3 regions of the Terrabacter koreensis genome follow, and region 2 is predicted to be linked to each of the others. Evidence: riboswitches for the same ligand, from Rfam matches in the RefSeq annotation. Region 2 holds a riboswitch; each other region holds the start of a gene.

Evidence for each region. Region 2 has a riboswitch for cyclic di-AMP ahead of ACYVNR_RS16325 (C40 family peptidase). Riboswitches for the same ligand answer to the same signal wherever they lie in the genome.
Region 1: linked by a shared signal. The riboswitch ahead of ACYVNR_RS19105 (CHAP domain-containing protein) and the one ahead of ACYVNR_RS16325 (C40 family peptidase) in region 2 are both predicted to bind cyclic di-AMP.
Region 3: linked by a shared signal. The riboswitch ahead of ACYVNR_RS13870 (C40 family peptidase) and the one ahead of ACYVNR_RS16325 (C40 family peptidase) in region 2 are both predicted to bind cyclic di-AMP.

Annotation. Positions count from the first base shown of each region.
Region 1 covers NZ_BAAGQU010000012.1:34,439-43,646, reverse strand. The annotation lists gene ACYVNR_RS19140 (AAA family ATPase) at 1-396, opposite strand, end outside; gene ACYVNR_RS19135 (S1C family serine protease) at 492-1,433, opposite strand; gene ACYVNR_RS19130 (CHAD domain-containing protein) at 1,542-2,417, shown strand; gene ACYVNR_RS19125 (hypothetical protein) at 2,478-2,717, shown strand; gene ACYVNR_RS19120 (sulfatase family protein) at 2,714-4,216, opposite strand; gene ACYVNR_RS19115 (GNAT family N-acetyltransferase) at 4,251-4,787, shown strand; gene ACYVNR_RS19110 (alkene reductase) at 4,898-5,968, opposite strand; gene ACYVNR_RS19105 (CHAP domain-containing protein) at 6,207-7,064, opposite strand; cyclic di-AMP (ydaO/yuaA leader) riboswitch at 7,068-7,254, opposite strand; gene ACYVNR_RS19100 (sortase domain-containing protein) at 7,516-8,292, opposite strand; gene ACYVNR_RS19095 (CHRD domain-containing protein) at 8,322-9,125, opposite strand.
Region 2 covers NZ_BAAGQU010000005.1:862,543-871,750, reverse strand. The annotation lists gene ACYVNR_RS16330 (DsbA family oxidoreductase) at 83-766, opposite strand; gene ACYVNR_RS16325 (C40 family peptidase) at 864-1,622, opposite strand; cyclic di-AMP (ydaO/yuaA leader) riboswitch at 1,625-1,794, opposite strand; gene ACYVNR_RS16320 (metal-dependent transcriptional regulator) at 2,054-2,749, opposite strand; gene ACYVNR_RS16315 (MFS transporter) at 2,779-4,071, opposite strand; gene ACYVNR_RS16310 (hypothetical protein) at 4,150-4,488, opposite strand; gene ACYVNR_RS16305 (hypothetical protein) at 4,492-5,634, shown strand; gene ACYVNR_RS16300 (hypothetical protein) at 5,631-5,903, shown strand; gene pdxH (pyridoxamine 5'-phosphate oxidase) at 6,119-6,856, opposite strand; gene ACYVNR_RS16290 (hypothetical protein) at 6,966-7,370, shown strand; gene ACYVNR_RS16285 (pentapeptide repeat-containing protein) at 7,451-8,077, opposite strand; gene ACYVNR_RS16280 (citrate synthase 2) at 8,175-9,208, shown strand, end outside.
Region 3 covers NZ_BAAGQU010000005.1:337,623-346,830, reverse strand. The annotation lists gene ACYVNR_RS13905 (AAA family ATPase) at 1-7, shown strand, start outside; gene ACYVNR_RS13900 (SMP-30/gluconolactonase/LRE family protein) at 59-928, opposite strand; gene ACYVNR_RS13895 (hypothetical protein) at 928-1,359, opposite strand; tRNA gene ACYVNR_RS13890 (tRNA-Gly) at 1,467-1,540, shown strand; gene ACYVNR_RS13885 (response regulator) at 1,661-2,326, opposite strand; gene ACYVNR_RS13880 (sensor histidine kinase) at 2,323-3,462, opposite strand; gene ACYVNR_RS13875 (DUF6326 family protein) at 3,675-4,106, shown strand; gene ACYVNR_RS13870 (C40 family peptidase) at 4,520-5,101, opposite strand; cyclic di-AMP (ydaO/yuaA leader) riboswitch at 5,105-5,252, opposite strand; gene ACYVNR_RS13865 (FBP domain-containing protein) at 5,469-6,140, shown strand; partial or broken gene ACYVNR_RS13860 (penicillin-binding transpeptidase domain-containing protein) at 6,380-7,051, opposite strand; gene ACYVNR_RS13855 (transglycosylase domain-containing protein) at 6,934-7,845, opposite strand; tRNA gene ACYVNR_RS13850 (tRNA-Gly) at 8,151-8,224, shown strand; gene ACYVNR_RS13845 (acyl-CoA dehydrogenase) at 8,445-9,208, shown strand, end outside.

The DNA.
Region 1 (9,208 bases), on a different contig from region 2:
GGCGCTCTGCACCTTCGCCGGAGCCCGGTTGATCTCGTCGGCGAGCACGAGGTTGGCGAAGACGGGCCCGAGCGAGACCTGGAACTCGCCGTCGCGCTGGTTGTAGATGCGGGTTCCGATGAGGTCGGCCGGCACGAGGTCGGGCGTGAACTGGATGCGCTGGAACTCGCCGCCGATCGCGTGCGCGAGGGTCTTGATCGCCATCGTCTTGGCCAGCCCCGGCACGCCCTCGACGAGCAGGTGCCCGCGCGCGAGCAGGGCGACCATCATGCGTTCGAGCAGCAGGTCCTGGCCGACGATGGTCCGCTTAACCTCGTAGAGCGCCTGCTCCAGCTCGTGCCGACCCTGCCCGCCACCCTGCCAGCCCGTCTGCCCCTTGCCTGCCTCGCCCTCCATGCCGTCCTCCTGTCGCTGCTGCCTGGTCGTGCTGCCCTGCTGCTGGTGGGTCGTGCTGATGACGTGTGCGGCCCGTGACGTGTGCGGCCTGGTGCCTAGCGCGCGATGCCGCCGCCCCCGCCGCCCGCGGTCGCGATGGGCACCGCGAAGCCGATCCCGACGAAGAGCGACTGGTCGGTGGGGTTGGCGAGGCCGGTGACGATGCCGACGACCTGCCCGGCCCGGTTGAGCAGCGGCCCGCCGGAGTTGCCGGGGTTGACGGCTGCGTCGAACTGGATGAGGTGCTCGAGCCTGCGGTTGCTCTCGACCCGCACGGTCCGGTCGAGCGCGGAGACGACGCCGGCCGACAGCGAGTCGGTGAGCCCGAGCGGGTGGCCGACGGCGAAGACGGGTGCGCCGACCGCCACCCCGCCGCCGAGCACCGCCGGCACGACCGTCTCGGGCAGCTTCGCCGGGGTGAGGGTCGCGATGTCGCTCTCGGGCTTGCGCGACGCGATCGTCGCCGGCGTGCTGGTGCCGTCGGAGAAGGCGACGGTGATCGCGGTGGCGCCCTCGACGACGTGCAACGCCGTGAGCACCGTGCCGTCGGCGTTGACGACGACACCGGCGCCGCTGCCCTGCGACTGCCGCCCGGCCGACGTGCCTCGGGTGCTGATGACGACGAGCGAGGGAGCGATCGCGGCGTGCGCGACGCTCGCGTCGGCGGGTGCCGCGGCGTCGGCCTCCGCCTGGCGCTCCAGCCCCTTCTGCACGGTCAGGTCGACGTCGCGCTGCGTGATGGGCGCAGGGCTCGGCGGGCGCGTGACGGCATACGTGGTCACTGCCGCCGCGACGAGGACGAGGACGGCCACGCACCCCCACACCCAGCGCGGGGCCGCCGCCAGCCGGCGGCGGGTGCGCTGCCACGACCCGTCTGGTGGTGGCGGCTCGGCAGCCTCGACCGCTGCCCCGGGTGGCGCGAGAAGGCGGGCGCGCAGGGGTGGCCCGGCGCCAGGGGCGGCGGTGTCGACTGCAGGGGGAGCGGTGACCCGTGCCACCTTTTCGACTGTACGTTTCGATCGCCGTGAGCGGCAGGGGTCCGTTGAGGGTTCACAGGTTCCGCCGAAGGGGTGGCTCGCGGTCCCTGCCACGGGTAGGAATGGCGTATGCCGTCCGCCGCGTCCCTGGTGCGTCAACGCCTCGCGGAGCAGCGGGAGGCGCTCGCCGTGGCCGAGCAGGCCCTGGGCGCCGGCGAGCCCGAGGGGCTTCACGACGTCCGCGTGGCCATCCGCCGCATCCGTTCGGCGCTCGCGACCTTCCGGCCGGTGCTCGAGCGCTCGGCCACCGACCCGCTGCGCGACGAGCTGCGGTGGGTGTCGGTGCTGCTGGGGCGCGCCCGCGACGTCGAGGTCGTCATCGAGCACACGGAGGCGCTGCTCGCTGACGCCGAGCCGGTGGGCCTCGACGACGCCGTCAGCGGGTTGCGCGCGCGCCTGCGCCTCGACCTCACGGCCGCCGGCGACGTCGTCGACGAGACGCTGGCCTCGACGAGGTATGCCGCGGTGCTCGGTCTGCTCGACGCAGTCGTAGGCGACCCTCCGGTCACGGCTGCCTCGGATCGCGGCGGCAAGGGTTTCGCCCGCAAGCGGGTCGAGCACGACCTCGACCGTGTCGTCGAGCGGATCGCCCTCGTGCGGGCCGCCGGCGACGCGGACGAGCAGGCGACCCGGCTGCACGACGTGCGCAAGGCCGCCAAGCGGTTGCGCTACGCGGCCGAGGCAGCCGCTCCCGTCGCAGGGTCGCGCATCCGCGAGATCGAGGAGGTGGCCGAGGCCACCCAGGACGTCATCGGCCTGCACCACGACGCGACCGTGACGCGCGCGACGCTGCGGCACCTTGCGCTCGACGTCGACAGCGGCGAGGCCGCGGCCTTCCTCCTCGGTCACCTCGACGCTGACGAGCAGCGGGTCCTGCGCGACCTCAGGTCACAGTCGCTGGATGCGCTCGACGCGCTCGAGAAGCTGGCGAAGCACCGTGGCTGACGCCGCCCACGGGCCGTCGGGGCCGCCGGATCGAGTCTGCCGGAACGCCGTGGTCGCCGCGTGAGTCCCACTGGCATGGACGTGGACCTCACCTGCCCGATCTGCTCCGCACCGGCGATGACGCCCGGCGAGATCGTCGGTCGTTCGCCGGGTGTGAAGTTCAAGGAGCAGGGGGGCGGCCTGCTCGGCGACCTCACCGGGGTGCCCGTCACCCGAGGGGTCTTCAACCACAGTGCCCGAGCCCTTCGCTACGGCTCCTGCGGGACCATCGTGGTCCCTCCGGCCGGGCGAGCGCCCTAGCCGCTGACCACTCCCTCGGCGACAAGTCGCGGGACCGGCTGCTCCGGGTGTGGCTCGTCACCGACCGCCTTCTGCGCGAACCACATCCGTGCCTCGAGCTGCTCGCGGACCGTGGCGTGCGCCGGGTCGTCGGCGACGTTGTGCAGCTGCTCCGGGTCTCGCACGTTGTCGTAGAGCTCCCACTCGGCGGGGAAGCGCCGGTCGGAGCAGCCGGGCAGGCCGAGTCCGTCGTTGTAGAAGTGGATGAGCGTGTGCTCGCGGGTGCGGTAGCCGTAGTGGGCGCCGACCTGGTGGCTGCTGTCGTCGTGCATCCAGTAGCGGTAGTAGAAGCCCTCGGCGTCCGGATCCTGCTGGGGCTCAGATGATCCCGTCAGCTTGCCCCAGAACGACCGGCCCTGCATGCGCGCCGGGACGGTCACGCCCGCGGCCTCGAGCAGCGTGGGCGCGATGTCGGCGTTCGTGACGATGCGGTCGAACGAACGGCCGGTCGGGATGGCCGCCGGGTAGGAGAGGACGAACGGCATGCGGATCGACTCCTCGTACATGAACCGCTTGTCGAACCAGCCGTGGTCGCCGAGGAAGAAGCCCTGGTCGGAGGAGTAGATGACGATCGTGTCGTCGAGGTCGCCGCGCTCACGCAGCCAGTCGGTGACCCGACCGACGTTGTCGTCGACGGAGGCGACGCACGCGAGGTAGTCCTCCATGTATCGCTGGTACTTCCACAACGCTTCCTCGTCGTGGGAGAGGCCTTCCGGCACAGGCTGTTTGAGGTCCTCGGCCGTCAGGTGCTCGGCGATCCGCATCGCGGCACGGCGGGCCGTGTCCGAGCGGCCCGACAGGTCGTCGGTGAACGTCGCCGGCACGGGGATCAGCCCGTCCACGCCGGGCGCGCCCACGGCATACATGCCCTCGTGCTCGGCGTCCGGCTCCCACGACCGGTGCGGCGCCTTGTGCCACACGAGCACGCACCACGGCTCGTCGCCCTCCAGACTCTCGACCCAGCGCAGGGCGAGGTCGGTGATGAGGTCGGTGACGTAGCCCTGCTCGACGCGCAGCCCGTCGGCCGTGAGGAAGCGTGGGTCGTGGTACTCGCCCTGGTCGATGAGGGCCTCCCAGTGGTCGAAGCCCTGCGGGTCGTGGCTCACACCACCGGTCGAGCCGTCGCCCATGTGCCACTTGCCGACGAAGGCCGTGCGGTAGCCGGCCTCGCGCAGTGCCGTGACGAACGTCGGCTGCGATGCGTCGATCGGGGTGTCGAGGGTCGTCACGCCGTTCACGTGGCTGTAGGTGCCGGTGAGGATCGTCGCCCGGCTGGGCGCACAGAGCGAGTTCGTCGCGAAGAGGTTGTCGAGCCGCGCGCCCGACGTGGCGACCGCGTCGATGTGCGGTGTGCGGTTGACGACCGAGCCGTAGGCGCCGATCGCGTGGGCGGCGTGGTCGTCGCTCAGCACGAAGACGATGTTGGGGCGCCGGCTCGGCGGGGTCGGGGCAGTGCTCATCGGCTCCACGCTAGACGCGGCCTAGCATCGGCGCATGCAGCACCCCATCGTGCGAGACGCGACGGCCGATGACGCCGCGGCGGTCGCCGCCGTCTACGCGCCGTACGTCACGGGCACGTCGATCACGTTCGAGACGGACCCACCGAGCCCCGACGAGATGGGCCGGCGCATCGCCGCGGCCCAGCGCTCGCACGCGTTCCTCGTGCTGGAGGACGCCGGCGAGGTCGTCGGGTACGCCTACGGCGGGCCGTTCAAGGAGCGCGCGGCCTACCGCTGGTCGTGCGAGGTGTCGGTCTACCTCGGGATGGACCGCCGGGGCCGCGGCGGCGGCCGCCGGCTCTACGAGGAGCTGCTGCGGCGCCTGGCCGATCGCGGCTACCGCATGGCCGCGGCCGGCATGACCCAGCCGAACGTGCCGAGCGGGCGGCTGCACGCAGCCATGGGCTTCGAGACGGTCGGGACCTACCGCGACATCGGCCACAAGTTCGGCGCCTGGCACGACGTCACGTGGGTGCAGCGCCGGCTCGGTGACCCCACACCTCCTGGCCAGGACCCGCCCGAGCCCACCTGAGCGTCAGGAAGTGAGCACTCGACGAAAGCAGCGTCGAGTGCTCACTTCCCGACGTGAGGAAACGGGCGCTCGACGAAAGCAGCGTCGAGTGCCCACTTCCCGACGGCGTGTCAGGGGAGGCTGGGGTAGTCCGTGTAGCCCTCGGCGCCGCCGCCGTAGAAGGTGGCCGGGTTCGGCTCGTTGAGCGGGGCACCCTCGCGCCAGCGGCGGGCGAGGTCCGGGTTGGCGAGGAACTCGCGCCCGACCGCGACGGCGTCGCCGAGGTCGCGCTCGAGGATGTCCTCCACCTCCGCGAGGCCGGTCACCGAGGCGAACCCGGTGTTGAGGATGACGGGCCCGCCGAACCGCTTGCGCAGGTTGCGCACCAGGTCGGACTCGGGGTCGCCGAGGATGCTGAGGTAGGCGAGGCCGAGCGGCGCGATGCCCTCGACGAGCGTCTCGTAGGTCGCGGCCGTCTCCAGCTCGTCCTCCTCGAGCACGCCCTGGATGTTGTGCGCGGGCGAGACCCGGATGCCGACGCGGTCGGCGCCGATGGCCTCGGCGACGGCCTTCGTGATCTCGATCGTGAGGCGGGCCCGGTTCTCGGGCGACCCGCCGTACGCGTCGGAGCGCTGGTTGCTCGACGGGGCGAGGAACTGGTGCGGGAGGTAGCCGTTGGCGGCGTGCACCTCGACGCCGTCGAGGCCGGCTGCGATCGCCTGACGGGCCGCGTGGACGTACTCCGCCACGAGCGCGGGGATCTCGTCGGTCTCGAGGGCCCGCGGGACGGCATACGGCTGCTCGCCCGACGGCGTGACGATGGAGCCCGGCGCGGCGATGGCGCTCGGGGCGACGCTCTCGAGCCCGCCCTTGTTGTCGGGGTGCGCGACCCGGCCGGCGTGCATGAGCTGCACGACGACGTGGCCGCCGCCCTGGTGCACGGCGTCGGCGACGAGGCGCCAGCCGGCGACCTGCTCGTCGGAGTGCATGCCGGGGGTGTCGAGGTAGCCCTGGCCGACGGCGCTCGGCTGGGTGCCCTCGGTGATGATGAGGCCGGCGCTCGCGCGCTGGCCGTAGTACTCGGCGTTGAGCTCGGTCGGTGCCTGGCCGGCGCCGGCGCGGTTGCGCGTCAGCGGGGCCATGACGAAGCGCTGGGGGAGGTCCCAGCGGCCGATGCGGATGGTCTCGAAGGCCGTGGACACAGGCCTGCTCCTCACGTTGTCGGGGATGGTCGGCGGCTCGCTCCCGCGCCTCGATGCAGTGCGGTGGAGCCTTCAACTACGTGGGCGACAAGTCGGACAGGAGAGCTGTCATTCCCGTCGTCGCCGGATGTGACGAGCGGAACGCTCCCTGGACGGTCCGGGCACGACGAAGGGGAGGATGCCGTCGGCATCCTCCCCTTCGCGACGAGCGCTCAGACCGCGGGGGTCTGCGCGTGGGTCACGGCGCGTAGATGTACTTCATGCCCGGACCGTCGGTGAGGGTGCGGGTGTTGTAGTTGTACGGGCCGGCGAGGGCGTTCATCTCGATGATGGTGACCTCGTTGCCGTTGACGGCGGTGACCCAGGCGACGTGGCCGACGCTGGAGGAGCCGTGCACGCCGGGCTGCATGACGAGGATCGAGCGGGTGCGCGGCGTGCCGGTCACGGTGTAGCCCGCGCTGGCGGCGCCGGAGGCCCACTCCATGGCGTTGCCGGTCCAGCCACCGGGGTAGTAGCCCTCGGACGCGTGCCACTTGGCGAGCGCGCCCCAGGTGCACTGGCCCTTGGTGGCCCAGTTGTAGGAGGAGCGCATGCCGGAGGAGGCGCTCGGGACCGAGCCGTTGCTGACCGACTTGGTCGTCGACGTCGTCGACGTCAGCGTGCGGCGGGTGAGGTCACGCGAGGCGCGCTCGGCGGCGGCCTTGCGCTCGGTGGCGGCCTTGGCGGCGGCGGCCTTGGCAGCAGCGCGCTCGGTCTTGACCTGGATGTCCTCGATGACGCGCGGCTTGGTGGCCGTCGCGCGCTGGGTGACAGCCTTCTGCGCAGCCGGCGCGTAGCCGATCTTCGCCAGGGCGGTCGAGGCGGCGGGGACGGCGCCGGTGGTCGGGCCGACGGCAGCAGCACCGGCGGTCGTGCCGGACAGCGGCTCGGCGCTCGCGGGGTTCGCGAACGAGGCGACGAGGCCACCGGTGGCCGCGACGAACACGGCGCCCTTCATGGCCGGCTGAGCCGTCTCGCGGGCGAGGATCTTGAGCTCGTTGAGGGGGTTGTGGCGGCCAGGCGCACGATGGCGGCCGCGGATGATCTCGTTGTTCACACGTGTACCTCTCCGCGCCTACGAAGTTAGCTGTCGGGTTCGGGCGGAAAGGTGCCCGGCTCTCCCCCGGTCCGCGACGAGTCGCGATCCGGGCGAGTACTTCACCCCAAGGACGTCCGGAGTCGTGGCGCCGGACGCCCGGAGAAACGTGTGGTTCCTCCGCTCCTGTCACAAGGTTTGCTCTCGCTCGTCAGGCGGTGACAGGACTAGGCGGTCCACCTCGCGAGCGCCCGACCAGGTGGCCGGACCCTCGGAAGAGTAGACGACGTTGCGGGCAAAAGTCACGTTGAGGTAACGGGGACTCGCCGGAAAGTTCGTTGAAGGTCCGTTTTGGGCGTCTTTACCCGCGGCATACCTTCGCGCCTTGTGACGCGAGTCACATGACTCACGCGTGACCGGCTCGAGAGGGCCGACCCCTTGGCTGCGAGTGGTCACGGGTGGTCGAGCGCGCTCAGGAAGCGCTCGTGAGGTGGCCGAAGACGATGACGTTGTCGCGGTACTCGTTGCGGCTGTCGGTCGGCCCACCGCACGTCACGAGGCGGATCTCGGCACGTCGGAAATCGCTCCGGTAGACGAGGTCGGTCGGGAAGCGCGACTTCTCGTAGGCCGCGACCTTGTCGACGGTGAAGACGAGGTGCGAGCGGTCGCGGCGCGTGACCTCGATGACGTCGCCCGCCTTGACCGCGCCGAGGCGGTAGAAGACTCCGGGAACGCCGGACGGTGTGTCGACGTGGGCGGCGATCACGGAGGAGCCGAGCTGTCCGGGGGTCGGGCCCCCGTCGTAGAGCCCGACCTCCTGGGCGGTGCCGGGCACTGAGATCGTGCCGTCAGGCTGGACCCCGAGCGGCACGAAGGTGCGCGAGCGGACGCCGATGGAGGGGATCTCGAGCAGGGTGGGCTCCGAGGCCGCCAAGGGGCCGCCCTGCAGAGTGCCCGCAGGCGCGGCCCCCGAGGTGCCTGGTCTCCCCGCCGCCCGCGTCCCACCCTGACCGGGGGACACCGACGGTGCGGGGGAGTCGGAGGCTGTCGCGCCGACGGTCGCCGGCGCGCTGCCTGACGGCGGTGCAGCGGGCGGGGTGCCCTCCGCTCCGGGCGCTGACGGGCTGCCACGCAGGCCGAGGACGAGCGCGACGACGGCCACGACGAGCAGGAGCGCCGACGCCGTGGCAGCCGCCGCGACACCGGCGGTGACGCGGCGGCCCGACGTGGCCTCGTTCGGCTCTGTCACGTGATGCTCGTCCCCGGTAGGTCAGCCGGTCAGGAGCGCGACCGGGCTGAGCGGCGGGCGGCGAAGGCGCCGGAACCGGCAGCGGCGACGAGCGCGACGCCTCCGACGGCGAGGAGCATGCCGTTCGTGTTGGTCGTGCCGCTCAGACCGCCGCCCGTGTGCATGCCGCCGGTCGGCGCAACGTGCAGCGCCCCGCACAGGGCCGGGTCGGTCGCCTCGGTCGGCAGCTTCGGGTCGAGGTCGCTCTTGGTGTCGCCCGAGTATTTGCCGTCCTTGTTGTGATCCACGCCGTGCACGACGACGACGGACTGGCCCTTGGCGATGGCCGCGGCCACACCGTCGGACACGGTGATGCTGCCGCGCTCGTAGCTGAGGTTGCCCCCAGGGGCGGTGCTGAAGCGGTCGACCGCGAGGCCGCTCTTGGGGCTCGTGTCACCGGTCTTCGTGAGCGAGACGACGATGTCGCCGTAGGCGGGCCCGCCCTCGGTCGTGTTGATGGTGCCGTCACCGCTCGTGTCGTCCTTGATGGTCGGACACTCGTGACGCGCGGCCGCCGCGAAGTGGATGTGCGCGGCGTGCGGCTGGTCGGGCAGCAGGCCACGTGCGGCCATCTCGACCTTGATCGTGTTGCCGGTGACCGTCACCTGGGCGGTGCCGGAACCGGACACCTCGCTGCCGGGCACGGGCTCGAGGTTCGCGCTGACCCAGCCGTCGGCCGCGAAGGCGGGGCCGACGGACAGTGCCATCGCGGCAGCAGCGGCAAGGCCGGCGCCCGCGATCCGCGTGGTGGTGCGAGTGGTGCGAGTGGTGGTGCGAGTGGTGCTGGTGCGCATCTGTTCTTCCTCCTTGACGAGGAGACACAGCCGTCCAACCTGCTCTGCTTCAGACGGGGGGTCGTCATCGACCGTCTCCGGGT
Region 2 (9,208 bases):
CTGTCGCCGGTCAGGGCGCGACATGCCAGCAGGTGGACGAATCGCGTTGCGCTATGGGCGATCCGCGGCTTTTGACCGCGGCTCAGACGCTCTGGGTCGCCACTCCACGGAGGAGGGCGAGGTAGTCGTCGACGGGACGCGCACCCGACACGGCGGCATACGCGTTGGCGACGACGAAGGGCGTCGCCGTCACGCCCATCGAGCGTGCCTGCTCCTCGTCGGCCCGCACCTGGTCGGCGTACGCGTCGGACGCGAGGACGGCCGAGACGCGCCGCTCGTCGAGGCCGCACTCGGCCGACAGCCGCTGGAGCACCTCGTGGTCGTCGATCGGCAGGCCCTCGCTGAAGTGCGCGGACTGGAAGCGCTCGACGGCGGCGGACCGCAGGGCCGGGCCGCCCATCTCGCCGGCCAGCGCGCACAGCCGGTGCGCGTCGAAGCTGTTGGCCCGCACGGCGCGGTCCCAGTCGAAGTAGAGGTCGTCGGCCTCGGCGACCTCGCTGGCCCGGGCGTTCATGAGCCGCCCTGCCTCCGCGTCGCCACCGTGCCGCAGCGCCACGTGCTCGCTCACGGGAACACCGCCGCCCCGCGGGACGTCCGGGTCGAGCTCGAAGGAGCGCAGCCGCACGGTGACGTCGTGCGGTCGCTCGAAGGCCGCGACGGCCGCCTCGACCCGTCGCTTGGCCACCCACGACCAAGGGCAGACCAGGTCGCTCCAGAGGTCGAGCTCGATGAGGGTCGTGGACTCGGCAGCAGACTGGTCGGTCATCGACTCAGTCAACCACGGAGCCGCTGACGGGCCCGGAACGCGTTGTGCCCCCGCCGGAGTCGGCGAGGGCACAACGGCACGAGAGGTCGTGCGAGGCTCAGAAGCGGCCGTAGCCCGAGGGCCGCGTCCAGATCGAGTGGTTGCCGATCACGGTGCCGGGGCGCTGGGCGTCGATCATGCGGCCCGGGCTGACGTAGATGCCCACGTGGTACGCCGGCGAGCCGAAGAAGACGAGGTCGCCCGGCTGGGGGTCGCTGACGCGGGTCGCGGCGGCCTGCTGTGCGGAGGCCGTGCGCGGGATCGAGATGCCGGCCTGGCGGTAGACGTAGGAGGTCAGGCCCGAGCAGTCGAAGCCCGAGGGCGACGAGCCGCCGTAGACGTAGGGGACGCCGAAGAAGGACTGCGCGATGCCGACGATGCCGGAGGCGCTGGGGATCTTCGCGTCGTTGAGCGCGACGCGGGCGGTGGAGCGCGAGGCGCGCTCGGCCGCGGCGGCACGACGCTCGGCGGCGGCCTTGTCGGCGGCAGCCTCGGCGCGCTCGCGCTTGACCTTGATGTCCTCGATGACGAGGGGCTTGGTCTTGAGCGCCGGCTTGCCGTAGCCGATGGCCGACAGGGCGTTCGCGGCCTTGAGCGAGCCCACCTGGGGCCCGACGACCGCCGGGCCGGCAGCGGCGCTGACACCGTCAGCGGCGTTCGCCGTGCCGGCGAACGAGGCGACGAGGCCACCCGAGGCGGCAACGATCGCGGCGCCCTTGACGGCCGGCTGGGCCGACTCCTTCGCGATCGTCTTGAGCTCCGAGATCGCGTTGAATCGACCGGGGGCGCGGTGGCGCCCGGGAACGTTCTGAGCCACGTTTGACCTCTCGACGCCTACGAGGTGAGCTGTCGGGTTCGGGCTGGAGGTACTCGCCCGGCCTTCACTCGGACCGTTGCGGTCCACGGAGGGCTTCACCCCAAGGACGTCTCTCGACGCCCGGAGAAAGTGGTTCCCCCGCTCCTGCCATGCGGTTCGTCACTGGCCACAGGTCGATGGCAGGACTAGGCGGTCCGACCCGGGGCACCTGCTCGACGGGGAGAGCAAGTGCGGCCAAACTACCCAACCCGCCCCGAGTTGTCACCTCCGGGTCAGCACCAATTTCGGAAGCGTCCCGCGACTCGGACACGACGCGGACAACCCGTGGCAGGGTGTGCCAAAACGCCCCGGCCGATCGGGGCAGACCTTGACGTAGGCCGGCGGTCGGGCCGTGTGGTGACGCCTTGAGGTGAGGCGGGCGAGGCCGGAGTTCAGGCCGTCTGGCAGTAGACGTGGACGGCGACGTCGTCGGGCAGGGAGACGCCCGTCGAGGGCTCGCCGCCGTCGCGGACGACGACGACCCGGGACCCGTCGCGCGTGACGTCGACGCGCGCTCCGGGCACGACGCCGGCGCTGGTCAGCAGGCCGAGGGCCTCGGGGTCGACCTGGACCGGCTCGCCGATGCGGCGGATCGTCACGCTCGCGGCGCTGTCGCGCACGGCCGTCGTGAGCGGGATGAGGCCGGTGAGGAAGTCCTCGTCCTGGTGCATGCCGAGCTCGTCGAGGCCGGGGATGGGGTTGCCGTAGGGCGACTCGAGGCCACCGCCGATGAGGCCGAGGATCTTGCGCTCGACCTTCTCGGACATGACGTGCTCCCAGCGGCACGCCTCGTCGTGTGCGTACTCCCACTCGAGGCCGATGACGTCGACGAGGAGGCGCTCGGCCAGGCGGTGCTTGCGCATGACGCGGGTCGCGAGCAGGCGGCCGTGGTCGGACAGCTCGAGGTGACGGTCACCGGAGACGGCGACGAGCCCGTCACGCTCCATCCGGGCCACGGTCTGCGACACCGTCGGGCCCGAGTGGCCGAGACGCTCGGCGATACGAGCGCGCAGGGGCACGATGCCCTCTTCCTCGAGCTCGTAGATCGTCCGGAGGTACATCTCGGTGGTGTCGATCAGGTCCGTCACGGTCATACCCTCTCAGAGTTCTCGGACGGTCAGTGACCACCCGTCGCGGCGCCCGTCCCCGCCCCTGCCCTGGAGGCCCTGGTGGGGTCGTGCCGGGGCACCCAGATGCGCAGCCATCCCGCGCCGACCACCGCGCCCACGCCGAGCACGACGGCCGAGGCGCCGAGTGACATGACGGCGCTCAGCCCTGACAACGCCAGGGGCCCCGCAGCCCTTCCCAGGTCGGCGCAGAGTCGCCAGCCCCCGAGGAACTGCGCCCGCCCGTCGGCCGGGGACGCGTCCGCGCCCAACGTCATGATGAGGCCCGCCCCGAGCCCGTTGCCGACCCCGAGCACCGTGGCGGCGGCGGTCACCGCGACGAGGCTCGTGGCGAGCGGCAGCAGGGCCATCCCCAGCCCGAGCACGAGCATGCTCGGCACGGCCGCCGCGACCCGGCCGTAGCGGTCCATGAGCCAGCCGGACGGGTAGAAGAGCGCCATGTCGATGGCGCCGGCGACGCCGAAGACGAGCGAGGTCTGCGCCGGTGAGAAGCCGACCGACTCGGCCCACAGCGGCACGAGCGCCTCGCGGATGGCCCGCGCACCGGCCACACACATCGCCCCCGTGCCGAGCGTCAGCAGCACGTGGCGGTGCTGGGCCAGCACCGACATGACGCTCCGCGGGACGCCGGCCGTGGCCACCCGGTGCGCCGACCCGGTGATGTCCGGCGCCACGAGCACGAGCACGAAGGCCGCGAGGCTCGCGACCCCGCCGACGGCGTACGCGGACTCGATGCCCCAGCGCGAGATCACGACGGAGCCGAGGAACGGGCCGACGAAGTAGCCGATGCGGTGGACGCCTCCCAGCGTCGAGAGCGCCCGGGCGCGCATCGCGACCGGCACTGCCTCGGTGAGGTAGGCCTGCCGGGCGAGCCCGAAGAGCGACCCGGCGAGGCCGATGACGACCACCCCTGCGAAGAGCATGACCAGCCCGCCCGCGAGCGCCGAGACCAGCATGCCGACGGCCTCGACGACCGCCGCGGCCAGCAGGGCCCGGCGTTCCCCGATGCGGGCGGCGAGGGCCCCGGACGGCAGGTCGCCGAGCAGCTGCCCGACGCCCAGCATCGCGACGAGCAGGGCCGCGACGCCGATCGAGGCGCCGAGCTCGCGGGCCGACACCGCCACGATCGGCGAGACCGCGCCGGCCCCGGTCGAGCCGAGCAGGGTGGGGCCGTACGCCGACAGCGCGATCGCGCGGAGGCTGACGACCGGCTCGCCCTCGCCCTCGCGCTCCCGCTTCCGCCCGCCGGCACCCTCGCCGCCGCGGCCCCGAATCTCGGTCACGCCACAGGACCCTAACGATCGGGTTACTCGGGTGGCCCGCTCGTCCGGGCGACGGAACGATTGGCGCGTGACCGGGAGTCAGGGGACCAGCAGTCCCGCGGCGGTGGACAGGGCGTTGGCGGCGACGACCGCGAGTGCCAGCGTCGTGACGCCCTCCCGGCCCCGCACCCGCCACCACCACACGAGCACCGCGGCCTCCACGACGACCACGACGACCTCGGCGGCGACGAGCTGCAGCGGCGAGGTGAACCGGGTCGAGACGGCATACAGGAGCGGCTGCGTCAGCACGTTGACCCCGACGGCCGCGGCGACGGCGCGGCGCCAGGACGACCACCCAGCCAGGCGCGCGAACGCGACCAGCACGGGCGCCTCGACCACGACGGTCAGGGCGAACGCCACCCACGCGCGGGCGGTCACGGCGTGACCAGCGTGACCAGCGCGACCGACGCGGCACCGGGGACGCAGGGTTGGCGCACCGTGACGCTCCTCGTGCTCGGGGCCGTCGCCGCAGCGCTGGCGCTGGCGCTCGGGGCGCCGGTCGCGACGGCCGTCATCGGCCTGATCCTCTTCGGCATCCTGCACAACCTGCTCGAGATCCGCTACGTGGCCGGCCGCTTCTCGGGCCTGTTCGGGCGCCCGTTCCTCGATCTGCTCGTCGCCCTCGTCACGGCGATCGTCGTCTGCCGCCTCCTCGCCGGCGTCGTGGGTCGGCCGGCGCAGCTGGCCGAGATCCTCCTCGGCTACGCAGTCATCGCCGTGGCCGCGCGCTACGGCCTCGAGGGTCGCCGCCGCCGCGTCGCCTGGGCGGTCGTCGCCGCCGCGGCCGTGGTGTCCTCGACCTTCCCGGCGTACCACTTCGTCGTGCTCACGCACCTCCACAACGTCGTGCCGCTCTTCTTCCTCTGGGAGTGGTCGCGCCGCATCGCCTCGCCGCGCGGCCGTCGCGCCTTCCGCGCCGCGCAGCTGCTCTGGGTGGTCGCCATCCCCGCCGTCGTCCTGCTCGGGCTCCTCGACGGCACGCTCACGACCGACCCGGGCATCGTGCGCAGCGTCGTCGGCGACGGCCAGACGGTGCTCGCCGCGAGCGCGCCGCCCGGCGCCGCAGCGACCCTGCTCGGGACGCGCTTCCTCACCGTCTTCGCCTTCATGCAGACGATGCACTACGTCGTGTGGGTCGCCCTCATGCCGCGCGTCGCACCCGACGCCTCGGCGTCCTTCGAGGCGCGGGTCCCGTGGGTGACCGGCCCCCGGCTGTGGGCCGTGGGGTTCCTCGCGGCGGCGGTGTTTGCCGTGCTCTTCGGCATCGACTTCGCGCAGGGCAAGGCGCTGTATGCCGCCTTGGCGAGCTACCACGCGTACCTCGAGCTGCCGGTGCTGCTGGCGATGCTCGTCGGGGCACGCAGCCTGTCAGCGCTGCCGACTACCCCACCGGCCGATGCCGAGCCGGGTGCGCCGGGCCCCCGACCGGTTCCCGTCCTGTCGCCGGGTGGCACGGGGTCGCTCGGCCCGACCCCCGAGACGGCCGCGGTCGCCGTGGCGCCAGAGCCCGAGGTCGGCACGTGACGCTGGTCGGCCCGTTCGACGCGGCAGCGCCCCCCGAGGACGCGTGGGGGCCCATGCTCGTGGTCGCGCTGGTCGTCGTGGCCGTCGTCGCCATGGTCGTCGGCTTCGGCCGGATCACCCGGGCACGGCGCGCCGACCGCACGTCGCCGCATGAGGGGCACCCCGGACCGGGGGACGGCGGGCGTCGCGACGGCGCGTCCGGGGCCGGCACCGGCTCGTCGCCCGAGGCGACGGCGAGCGACGACGAGCTGCCCACCGACCCTGTGTAAAAGGTCTTGCCGCCCGATTCATCCCGACGTAGGTTCGAGGAGTCGAACCGAAGGGAGGTGATCCGAGAAGTGATTTCTTCCGGAACGTGTGAGGTGGCCACGCGATAGCCGCGTCCCCACCCACACCCAGGGATGAAGCAGGGCAGTCCGACTCGTCGGGCTGCCCTGTTCCGTGTCCGCACCACCCCCGCTTCTTCCGGCACGTGAGGTGGGGGTCAGGGCTGAAGGCGCAGGCGCGTCCACGCCGCCGGGTCCGCGAGGTCCCCGGCGCCGGTGCGTCGGAAGACGATGCGGTCGTGCAGGCGGTTGCTCCGGCCCGCCCAGAACTCCACCTCGTCGCAGACGATGCGCCAGCCGCCCCAGAAGTCGGGCACCGGCACGTCGTCGTCGCTGCCGGTGTCGGGGAACCGCTCCAGCACCTCCTGCCAACGGCGCTCGAGCTCGGCCCGGTCGGCGGCCGGGCGGGACTGGTCCGAGGCCCACGCCGAGAGCCGCGAGCCGTAGGGGCGCGACTCGAAGTACCGCTCGACCTCGTCGCGATCGAGCGGCTCGGCCGTGCCACGGAACCGGATCGCCCGGTAGAGGGAGGGCCACGTCAGGCTGGCAGCGACCCGCGGGTCGCCTTGCAGCTGCTGGCTCTTCGTCGAGCCGAGGTTGGTGACGAAGCCGGGTCCGCGCTCGTCGAAGAAGCGCATGAGCACGGTGCGCACGTCGGGGGCCCCGGACGCGTCGACCGTTGCCACCGACAGCGCCGACGGCTCCGGCACGTCCGCGCGCTCCTCGGCGGCGGCCAAGGCGGCGTCGACCCACGCGCGGGCCTGGAGGTAGGGCGACTCGGCCACGTCGGTCTCGACGAGCCCGTCACCGGTGTAGTCGAGGCGGCGCACGGCGTGGGCGACGCTCGTGGGCTTGCGATCCGGCTCGTCGGCCGACGCCACGGGGTGGGTGTCCATGAGCCCAGACTAGGGTTGGCGGCACGAAGGCCCGCACGAGCGTCAGGCCCACGGCGCGTGCGGACCCAGCGACAGCCCCGGCGCGGCCGGGCGGGTGAGGAGTCACACGATGGCAGGCAAGGGAAAGCTCGTCACGCAGACCGTGAAGCTCGGGATCAAGTACGGCCCGCAGATCTGGGTGGCCAGCCAGGCGCTTCGCGAGCCTGCGAAGGAGGCCGCCAACAAGGCCATCTCGAGCGAGCGGGCCCGCCGCCAGGCGATGGACCACGCGCGGTCGCTCACCGACGGCAGCATCCTGAAGGTCTACAAGGGCGACGCCGCGCACTGGGTCGTCTTCAGCGGCGACGAGCCCGTCGCGGTCCACCCCGCGACCGACCTGCTGCTCGCGACCCTCGTCGAGCGCGCCGACCTCACCAAGCGCATCCGGCCTCAGGACAAGGTCAGGCCCACCGCGCGCGCGAAGGACGCCGCCGCCACCGCCCTGCGTCGCGGCAAGCCCAACCAGATCAACTGACCTTCTTCCGTTCGATGGAGGTGCGGGTCACCGGTGACCGCGAGCTTCATCGAACGGGGGCCGAACGGGCAGTGCGGGCCTCAGTCGGTGACGACGATCCCGAGCTCGGCAGCGAGGGCGTCGGCGAGATCGATGACCTGCGGCCGGCTCAACGTCGCCCCCTTGAGACCGGCCAGCCCCACCGGCGACCTCAGCGTCGCCCCCGAGAGGTCGAGTCCGGCATACGTGCCGCGGCCGAACGACGGCTGCTGGAGGGTGCAGCCCTCGAACGTCAGCCCGTCGACCACGGCCTCCTGCAGGTCGAGCTCGACGACGACGCAGTCGACGAAGGCGACGTCCTTGAGCCGCGCGCCGCGCAGGTTGAGGAAGTCGACCTTGCCGCCGACCACCGTGACGTCGCGCCACGTCGAGCCCCATGCCGAGACGGCCGCGAGCCGACAGCCCTCGATCGTCGTCTCCACCAGGCTCGCCTCGACGAGTGTCACGCCGACCCCCTGGACGCGCTGCCACTCGCACTCCGACCAGCGCGAACCGGAGAGGTGGGCCCCGTCGAGGGTCGCGCCCACGAGCGAGCACTCGAGGAACGACGCGCCCTCGGCGTGTGCGCCCGTGAAGTCGGTGCCCTCGAAGCGGACGGCGTCCTGGTGGGGGTCTCGCGTGGCGAACACGGCGTCACGAAACACGGTCTGGTCGGCGGCTGACGGCATACGGTGAGTCTCGCAGCCACGACCCACTCCCAGCCCGATGGTCGACAGCTGCTGGCCTCCACACCGCGGTGGTACCGCCTGCACAGCAAGGACGCACATGGCAGACAGCACGCCCGACCCCGACTTCAAGCCAGGACTCGAGGGCGTCATCGCCTTCGAGTCGACGATCGCCGAGCCGGACAAGGAGGGTGGGGCGCTGCGCTACCGCGGCGTCGACATCAACGACCTCGTCGGCCACGTCGACTTCGGCCACGTCTGGGGGCTGCTCGTCGACAACGAGTTCGACCCCGGACTCCCTCCCGCCGAGCCCTACCCGCTCCCCCTGCACACCGGCGACGTACGCGTCGACGTCCAGTCGGCCCTCGCGATGCTCGCGCCGGTGTGGGGCTTCAAGCCGACCCTCGACATCGACGCCGAGGAGGTGCGCGACAACCTCGCCCGGGCCGCCGTCATGGCCCTGTCGTTCGTCGGTCAGTCGGCCCGCGGCCTCGACAAGCCGATGGTGCCGCAGCGCGAGGTCGACAAGGCCTCCACCATCACCGAGCGCTTCATGATCCGGTGGCGCGGCGAGCCCGACCCCAAGCACGTCGAGGCCGTCGACGCGTACTGGGTCTCCGCCGCCGAGCACGGCATGAACGCCTCGACGTTCACTGCCCGCGTCATCGCCTCGACCGGTGCCGACGTCGCGGCCGCGCTCTCGGGCGCCGTCGGCGCGATGAGCGGACCCCTCCACGGCGGGGCGCCCTCTCGCGTGCTGCACATGCTCGACGGCGTCGAGCAGCAGGGCGATGCCACCGCCTACGTCAAGGGAGTCCTCGACAAGGGCGAGCGCCTGATGGGCTTCGGCCACCGCGTCTACCGCGCCGAGGACCCCCGCGCGCGCGTGCTCCGGGCCGCCTGCGAGCGCCTCGGCGCCCCGCGCTACGAGGCCGCCGCCGCCCTCGAGAAGGCAGCGCTCGACGAGCTGCACGCCCGCCGACCCGACCGGGTGCTCGCCACCAACGTCGAGTTCTGGGCCGCCGTCATCCTCGACTTCGCACAGGTGCCGGCGTCGATGTTCACGCCGATGTTCACCTGCGCGCGCACCGCCGGGTGGTCGGCGCACATCCTCGAGCAGAAGCAGACCGGCCG
Region 3 (9,208 bases), 520 kb from region 2:
CGGCTGAAGCTGCCTGCCCGATCGGACGGCATACGCCCCCGGGAAGCAGCGGTGTGACTCAGCCCGCGAAGGCGCGCACCGGCTGGCCGGGCACGGACACCCGCACCCTGAAGAGGGCACCGGCCTGCGGCTCGGGGTCGTCGAGGTTCTCGCGCGACGTCGTGACGTAGAGGTCACGGAGGTCGTCCCCGCCGAAGGTGCACGCCGTCGTGAGCCGCACCGGCAGCGCGACCTCCGCGAGCACGTCGCCCGTCGGCGAGAAGCAACGCACGCGCCCCGCGCCGTTGAGAGCGACCCAGACGTTGCCCGCGCTGTCGACGGTGAGCCCGTCGGGATGGCCGGCGTCGTGGGTGACGAAGGGCCGGCGGTTCACCAGCTCGCCGTCGACGACGTCGAAGACGTCGGTGCGCCCGGTCGGGGTGTCGTCGTAGTAGGCGAGGGTGCCGTCGGGTGACAGGTCGATGCCGTTCGAGATCGTCGCGTCGGGGACCACGGTCTCCACGGACCCGTCGGCGTCGACGCGGTAGAGGGTCGCGCTGCCGGGCACGCGGTCGTAGCCCATGGTGCCCGCCCACAGTCGGCCCTCGGCGTCCACGCCGCCCTCGTTCATCCGGATGGACGGGTCGTCCCAGAGGTCGAACCACGGCTCCGGTATGCCGTCTGGCTCGCCGGCCAGCGCCAGCCCGCGCTCGGTGGCGACGACCCAGCCACCCCGCGTACGGGGGCGCAGGAACGCTGCCACCGCGCCGACGTGCAGGCGCTCGACCGAGCCGTCGGCGCGGAGGGTGAGGACGTCGCCGGCCAGCAGGTCCACCCAGCGCAACCCTCCCCAGGACGGCGACCAGACCGGGCCCTCGCCGTGGTAGCAGAGCGCGTCGGTGACCTGCTCGACACCGCTCAGCGCGACGGGCGCGCCACCCGCGGACATCAGTCCCACCACACCCCGACGTAGTGGTGTCCCTGCGGCACCGTCGGCGCGTCGACGAGCCAGTCGGCACCGGCAGCCGGGCCGCCGCTCGCCTCGGTGTCGGCGTCGATCGTCATCGCGTCGACCTCCTCGGGCTGGAGCGTCGTGATGACGGCCACCCCACTGGCGTAAGGCCATTCATCGTCCGGGAAGTCCTGGAACTCGAGCACGTCGAGCTCGACGCGGACGTCGTGCACGTCGGGATGCGAGCGCAGGTCGAAGAGGACCCGTCGCACCGTCTCGAGCGGCACGTCCTCGGGGCGGTTGGGGGCGATGCACCACTCGCAGTCGTTGCCCTCGAAGAACTGCTCGAGGGTCACGGCCACCTGGGCCGTGGCGCCGCCCCGTCCGCGGACGTGCTCGACGAAGGCGGACTGCTTGGTCAGATCCATGACGGTCGTGGCCCCTGGGGTCGCGGTCGGTGCACTGTCACGGCGTCGGCTACACTGACGCCGCGTGCCGCTCGCGAGCCCTCTGCGGGCATCAGCCGGCGGCCCGTGCGAGCGTAGCTCAATGGTAGAGCGCCAGCTTCCCAAGCTGGATACGCGGGTTCGATTCCCGTCGCTCGCTCCACACGAAAGCCGCAGGTCAGGACATGGTTCCCGACCTGCGGCTTCGTCGTCGGGTCACTGCCTCGGGGGTCGAGTGCCACGGACACCCGACCAGCGCCCAGACTTCCGCGCGCGGCCCGGGTCACGACCCGTAGTCGGCTCTCACGCGCCTGGTGTCGTGAGCCCACATCGCGATCTCGACGCGGTTGCGGGCACCGAGCTTGGACATCAACGATGCGACGTGCGTCTTGACCGTGCTCAGGCCGACGAAGAGCTCGGTGGCGATCTCGGCGTTGGTCCGTCCCCGTGCAACCAGCGCGAGCACCTCCTCCTCGCGACCGGTGAGCGGGTCGCTGGGCTGGACCGGCACCACCGGCGACTGCTCGGCAAAGGTCGCCAGCAGGCGACGGGTGACGTTGGGGGCGATCAGCGCCTGGCCGTCGGCCGCCGCGTGGATGGCCTGCACGAGGAGCTCCGGGCCGGCGTCCTTGAGCAGGAAGCCGCGAGCGCCGGCGCGCAGGGCTCCGAGGACGTACTCGTCGAGATCGAAGGTGGTGATCACGACGACCGCGATGGGGTCCGTCACGCCAGGACCGGCGAGGCGCCGCGTCACCTCGACGCCGTCGAGTCCGGGCATCCGGATGTCGACGAGCAGGACGTCGGGACGTAGCCGGGTCGCCAGGTCGAGCGCTGCATGCCCGTCTGCTGCCTCCCCCACCACCTCGAGATCGGCTTGTGCGCCGAGGATCATGACGAGCCCGGTCCGCACCAGGTCCTGGTCGTCGGCCACGACGACACGGATGCTCATGCCAGCGCCTTCACCGGCAGTACGGCCTCGACCACCCAGCCACCCTCGGGACCGGGCCCCGCTGAGAGCGATCCGCCCAGCAGCTGCGCGCGTTCGGCCATGCCCAGCAGGCCGAACCCGGGCTCCGGGGTCGACCCCGGCCCGGTCTCTCCGTCGTCGCTGACACGCAGCCTGATGGCTGCGCCCTCCCGGCGTACCTCGATCCCGACGCGGGTCGCGCCCCTGGCGTGCCGTACGGCGTTGGTGAGCGACTCCTGCGCGAGGCGGTACAGCGCTGCGTCAACGGGTCGTGCGAGCGGGGTCAACGGACCGTCCAGCGAGACCTCGACGATGGGTGTCGCGTCGGCGCGCGCCAGCGCAGTCAGGTCCGCGACCCCCCGCTGCGGTGAGTAGTCGACGTCGTCCTCCTCACGTAGCACCCGCACCATGGATCTCATCTCGGCCAGGGTTCGCGAGGCTTCGGACTCGATCGCGGCCAGGACCTCGACGGCCCTCTCGGGCTGGAAGCTCGCGACCACGCCACCGGCCTGCGCCTGCACCGCGATGGCCGAGACGTGGTGGGCCACGGTGTCGTGCAGCTCGCGCGCCAGTGCCACCCGCTCCTGATTACGGATCTCGCGCTGCTGGCGATGCCAGAGGTCGGCCCGGTAGCGGAACACCGCCGCGAGGGCGACGCACAACAGCAGGAGGACGCTGCCGCCGAAGACGTCCGCCCAGGCTGCGGAGGCGGCGTACATCGCCAACGCGACGACGACCGCCACGAACGCCGTTCCCAGGACCATCTCCCGTCCCGAGCCCCACCGCACCAGGGAGTAGAGCAGGAGCAGGACCGCCATCATGGAGTAGAGGCCGAGGTCCCCGGCGTGCGCAACCAGCTGGAGCACCGACAACAGCCCGGCGACGCCCCACCCCACCACGGCGGCCGTCAGGGGGCGCGCCCGCCGCCAGAGCAGGGCAGGCACCAGCGCCAGGGCGAGCACCGTCACGAGCGGTCGCCAAGCCAGGCCCGGCCGAACGATGCCCTCGGCCACGGCTGCGGCCGCGAACGCACCCACCAGCAGCCGATCGAGGCGACTGACGGGTGGGGCGTCAGCAGGCCGCGGCTCGTGCCAGATGGGGCGCCGGACAGTGACCACGGCTCCAGCCTAGGGATCCGAGTGGTTCGGCGGACCGGCCGAAAGAACGAGACAAGGACCGTGCCATCGGCCGGCCAGCCACAGCCTTCGGTCCGATGTGTCCGCCGCCGGACTCAGCGATCGTGGACCCACCCATCCCCACCACGACCACGGAGCCCACGATGAGAACACGTCAACCCACCACCGCGACGCTGGAAGACCAGCGGATCCCGGTGAGAGCCAAGCTCGCCGCAACGTGGACGAGCTTCATGTTCCTGTACGCCTATGTGGACATCCTCAACTTCTTCACTCCTGGCGTCGTCGAAGACATCCTCGGCGGCAAGGTCTTCGAGTTCGAGCTGTCGCAGACCTTCTCGACCACGTCGCTGGCCCTGGTGAGCGTCCCGATCCTGATGGTCGTGCTGTCGATGACGCTGCCCGCCCGGGCGAGCCGCATCACGAACCTCACCGTGGCCTCGCTCTACGTGCCCGTCACGGCCTTCAACGGGCTGGGCGAGACCTGGGTGTACTTCTACGGCCTCGGGATCGCTCTGGAGCTGGTCCTCCTCGCCCTCATCGTCCGGCACGCCTGGACGTGGCCCCGCACCGCACCGTCGGCGACCACGCCGACCGGTCCTGGCCGGGAAGCTGTGCGCTCCCGGTAACCCGTGAGCGTGCCCGTCTGCCGTTCCGCCGTATGCCGTCACCTCGGGGGGCGCAGGCGGCGGCACTCCACGTCGGAGCCGCAGGTCAGGCCGCTCACCTGACCTGCGGCTCCTTTCCTTCCGGTCCTTGCGTCCGTCGCGGCCCTGTTCGTCGTCACGGTCGGCCCCGGGGAGGGTGACCGCATGGAGGACGACGGCGTGGCGACCGGTGGCTCCGAGCGGGTCGTGAGGGGGGTTGACCCGCCGGCGTCCCGGACGGCCGCCACCACCTGGGCGCGGGCACGGGCCCGGCGCGACGGTGGACCGGACGACCTCTCGGCGGACGACACGCTGCCGGGCGTCGAACGCCGCTTCGTCCGGCGCCTCGACCGAGCCACCGGTCGAGGCGCCCCGGCGAGGAGGCCTGGGCCTGGCTAGCGGACCCGGCCGGCCACCCACGCGGACGTCCAGAGCTTCGAGAGCTGCACGCGCTGGCCCGGTCGCGGCGAGTGCCAGACCTTGCCGCTACCGGCGTAGACGCCGACGTGGTAGGCCCGTCCGCCGCGCATGAAGAAGACGAGGTCACCGGCCAGGATGTTGGACTTCGCCACCCGGACGGTCTTCAGGCGCTGCGCGTTCGCGGTGCGGGGCAGCGCGACGTGGAGCTTGGTCCGGTAGACGTAGTAGATGAGGCCGGAGCAGTCGAACGCGTACGGCCCCGCTGCGCCCCAGCGGTAGGGCTTGCCGCGCTGGGCGGCGGCGATGCGCAGGGCCTGCAGGCGGCGCGGCACCGTCGCGATGGGGGCGGTGGCCACGTCGACCGCCTTGTTCGTCGCGGCCTTGGCGCTCGGGGCGGGGGCGGCTGCGGGCGGCGCCGTCGTGGAGGCCGGCGGTGCGCCGCCGGTCCCGAGGACGAGGGCGGCGCCGAGGAGCGGGGTGATGGCGAGGGACTGGAGCGGCAGTCGACGTGCGGGGCGCCGGTGGCGCCCGGGGCGTGCAGGACTCGTAGCGGGCATGGTCGGTCTTCCTTCCCACGCCTTCGAGGTGAGCTGTCGGGTTCGGGCAGAAGTGGCCCGGCCGCGTGTCGCGGCTTCACCCCAAGGACCGGTCCTAGCCGGCCCAGAAAGTGGGTCCCCCGCTCCTGTCCGTGTGATGCGCTGCTGCCCCAGCCGGCGGACAGGACTCGGCGTACCGGCGGGCCGGCCGGGGAGGACCCCGGCCGATGAACTGCATCGACGGTCGCAGACGATCGTTGAACCGTGTAGGTCACGGCTCGATATCGGCAGATGTTGCCGAGACAAAACACCCTGAAGCCGGGCTTTGGGGCGTCGACGCACGAAACCTCTGAAAACGAGTGGACGGTCGGAGGGGGCCTGGCACACCATGGACGCTGCTCCGTCCTCGGAGCCGTCGGTCGAGTCGTCGTCGGACGTCAGGAGTCAGCGGGAGCGCCCGCGGAGAGGTGGGTGGCCGGCATGGCCTGCTCAGCGGTCACGGTCCCGCGCCACCTCCCCCACCCCGGCTGACCGGGCCATCCGGTCCTGCCCGACCGACAGGAACACCGTGAAACCACTGACAGACAACGAGATTCGCGCTGCCCTCGTGAACTGCTCGCGCCGCGAGGCGAAACAGGCCAGCGTCCCCAACGATCTCGACGCGCTCCCCTGGGAGCAGCTCGACTACCTGGGCTGGGTCGACCGCAGCAACCCCCAGAGGGCGTATGCCGTCGTGCCCGTCGACGACGACGCCGTGGCGTTCGTGCTGCGCGCGTCAGGGCGGACGCGCACGGCGAGCGCGATGTGCGCCTGGTGCGAGGACGTCTTCGCCACTGCTGACGTGCGGCTGTGGGTTGCGAAGCGGGCCGGTGCGGCCGGGCGCGAGGGCAACAGCCTCGGGACGCTCGTGCACGCCGACTTCAGCTGCTCGCAGCACGTGCGCCGGCTGCCGAACGCGATGGAGGGTGGCCTCGACCCGACATCCCTCGTGGAGCGTCGGATTGACGAGCTGCGTTCGCGCTCAACGGCTTTCGCCCGACGGGTGCGCGACGGCTCATAGGCCTTCAGGGCATCGGCTCGACGGGCTGGCCCGACAGCACGCCGTCCATGATCCGGCGCCAGATCGGCGCCGCGTAGCAGGCGCCGGTCATGGACGTGCACGACTTCCCCGCCATCGACACGTCGAACATGCGCCGGGTGGGGTTCACCGGGTTGCCCACCCACACCGCGGTGGCGAGCTGGGGGGGTGTAGCCGACGAACCACGACTGGGCGTTGCCGTCGGACGTGCCGGTCTTGCCGGCGGATGGCCGTCCGGGCAGCTGGTTGAGGGCGCCCGACCCGTGCGTCATGTTGTACTCCAGGTACTGCGTCGCCTGGTCGACGGCGCGCGGGTCGGCCACCCGCCGACAGTCCGGGGGTGGAGCCCAGAGGGTGCGCCCGCCCTGGACGACGCTCGTCACCGGGTGCACGTCGCACAGGGTGCCGTGGTCGGCGAGCCCTGCGTAGGCCTCGGCCATGGTCTGCGGCGACACTGCCTGCGCGCCGAGCACCACCTGCGGCGGGTAGGTGCCGAGGGGCTGCCCGTCGCCGCCGTGGATGCCGAACGCCGTCATCGTCGAGTGGATCGCGCAGACCCCGATGGGGCTCGCGAGGGCGACGAAGGCGGTGTTGGTCGACTGCGCCGTCGCCTGCCGCAGCGACATCGAGCCACCCTTCCACGGCTCGTCGTTGTAGACCGACCACGTGCCGCCGACGCCGCACGGCGGGGGAAACTGCTTGGCACTGAAGGTCGCCGGGCGGTGATTGTCGGCCGCCGGCGCGTCGACGGAGGCGTGGGTGCCGAGTCCCTGCTTCATCGCGGTGACGAGCGCGAAGGCCTTGGCCGTCGACCCGAACTGGAAGCCGCCCGAGCCGCCGTAGCGTCGGTCCACGGCGTAGTCCACCTCCGTCGCGCCGGGACCCGAGCCGTATGCCGTGTCCTGGCCGAGGCCCAGCACCGCGCCGGTGCCGGGCTCGGTGACGAAGGCGGCTGCGGCGACCCCGAGGCTGTTGCGCTCGGGTGCGACCTGGCGCAGCGACGCGTCGTGAGGTCACGCGAGAGCGGGCGTGCCACGGCAGCGGCATACTGCCTCGGTGTCAGCTCGTCGAGCGCCCTCATCCGCGCCAGCACGACGTTGCGGCGGGCCTGCGCCGCCCGTGGGTGGTGGGCGGGGTCGGTGGTGCTCGGGCTCTGCACGAGTCCGGCCAGGGTGGCCGCCTCGGTGAGGGTCAGCGCGCTCGCGTGCACGTCGAAGTAGTGGCGCGCGGCCGCCTCGACGCCGTACGCGCCGTCGCCGTAGTAGGCGAGGTCGAGGTAGCCCTGGAGGATCTCGTCCTTGCTCCACGATCGCTCGAGGGCGACGGCGTAACGCAGGTCTTCGAGCTTGCGAGGGATCGTCTTTGCGATGGCCGCGCGCGCCGCCGCGGTCTGGCCATCGCGCAGCGCCTGCGCCTGGAGCGACAGCTTGACGAACTGCTGGGTCAGTGTCGACGCGCCTTCCGACGCCTGTCCGGTGCGCAGGTCCTCGAGGACGGCTCGCGCGAGGCCCTGTGGGTCGATGGCGCCGTGGTCGTAGAAGCGGCTGTCCTCGATCGCGACCTGCGCGGTGCGCATGACGGGCGCCACCTCGGAGAGGGGCACGACGACGCGGTCCTCGTCCTGGGGAGTCGCGATGACCGACCCGTCCGCTGCGAGGATGTGTGAGCCCTGCGCCGGCTGCGCCATCGTGAAGGTGCTTGGCAGGGCCAGGAAAGCGTCGCTGCCGGCATTCGTCAGCCCGCCGAGGGCCGCGACCGCAGGCGTCCAGAGGCCTGCGGCCAGCAGCCCGACGGCCACGGCGGCGGCGACGAAGGCGCTCAGGGTGCGCCCTGCCCGCCCGAGGTCACCTCGCCGTCTGGTCACGCACGACGATAGGCGCCCGGTGCCGACGGTGCGCTGCACGCCGGCTGGGAGTCGGCTGCGACCGGGCGGCCGACGGGCGCGCCCGTTTGGACGACGGCACCCGACTGTTGCTACGGTTGCGACGCCTCGCAGGCGTAGTTCAGTAGCAGAACAGCCCTCTTCCAGAGGGAAGACGTACGTGCAATTCGTGCCGCCTGCTCCAACGCGAAGGGCCCGGTCCGGCGACCGGGCCCTTCTGCTGTCCCGGCGCTGCGCCAGCCGGACGAGCATCCGGACGAGCAGCCGGACGAGCGTGGCGCAACCGTGACCTGACCCCCTTGCCATTCGTTACCGGTCAGTAGCATCATGGAAGTGACCGGCCAGTAACTTGGCGCGCCCGCCGACGCGGACGCACGACGAGCGACAGAACGTGGAGGGTCCCGATGGGCCACTACAAGAGCAATGTGCGCGACCTCGAGTTCAACCTCTTCGAGGTGTTCAACCGTCAGGACGTGCTCGGGCAGGGCATCTACGCCGACGTCGACGTCGACGCGGCGAAGGACATCCTCCGTGAGGTCTCGCGCCTGGCCGAGAACGAGCTGGCCGACAGCCTGCTCGACAGCGACCGCAACCCGCCGGTCTACGACCCCGCCACCCAGACCGTGACGATGCCCGACTCGTTCAAGAGGTCGTTCAAGGCGTACGTCGACGGCGACTGGGGCAACCTCGACGTCCCGGCCGAGCTCGGCGGCATGGTCGTGCCCGCCTCGCTGCGCTGGTCTGTCGCCGAGATGGTGTGCGGCGCCAACCCGGCCATCCACATGTTCACGGCGAGCTACTCCTTCGCCAACCTGCTGTGGCACCTCGGCACCGACGACCAGAAGAAGCTCGCCAAGCACGTCGTCGACAAGGCCTGGCACACCACGATGGTGCTCACCGAGCCCGACGCCGGCTCCGACGTCGGCGCCGGCCGCACCAAGGCCGTGCAGCAGCCCGACGGCACGTGGCACATCACCGGCGTCAAGCGCTTCATCACCTCGGCCGAGTCCGACATGGTCGACAACGTCGTCCACTTCGTGCTCGCCCGGCCCGAGGGCGCCGGTCCCGGCACCAAGGGCCTCAGCCTCTTCATCGTGCCGAAGTACCACGTCGACCTCGAGACGGGTGAGCTCGGCGAGCGCAACGGCGCCCACGTCACCAACGTCGA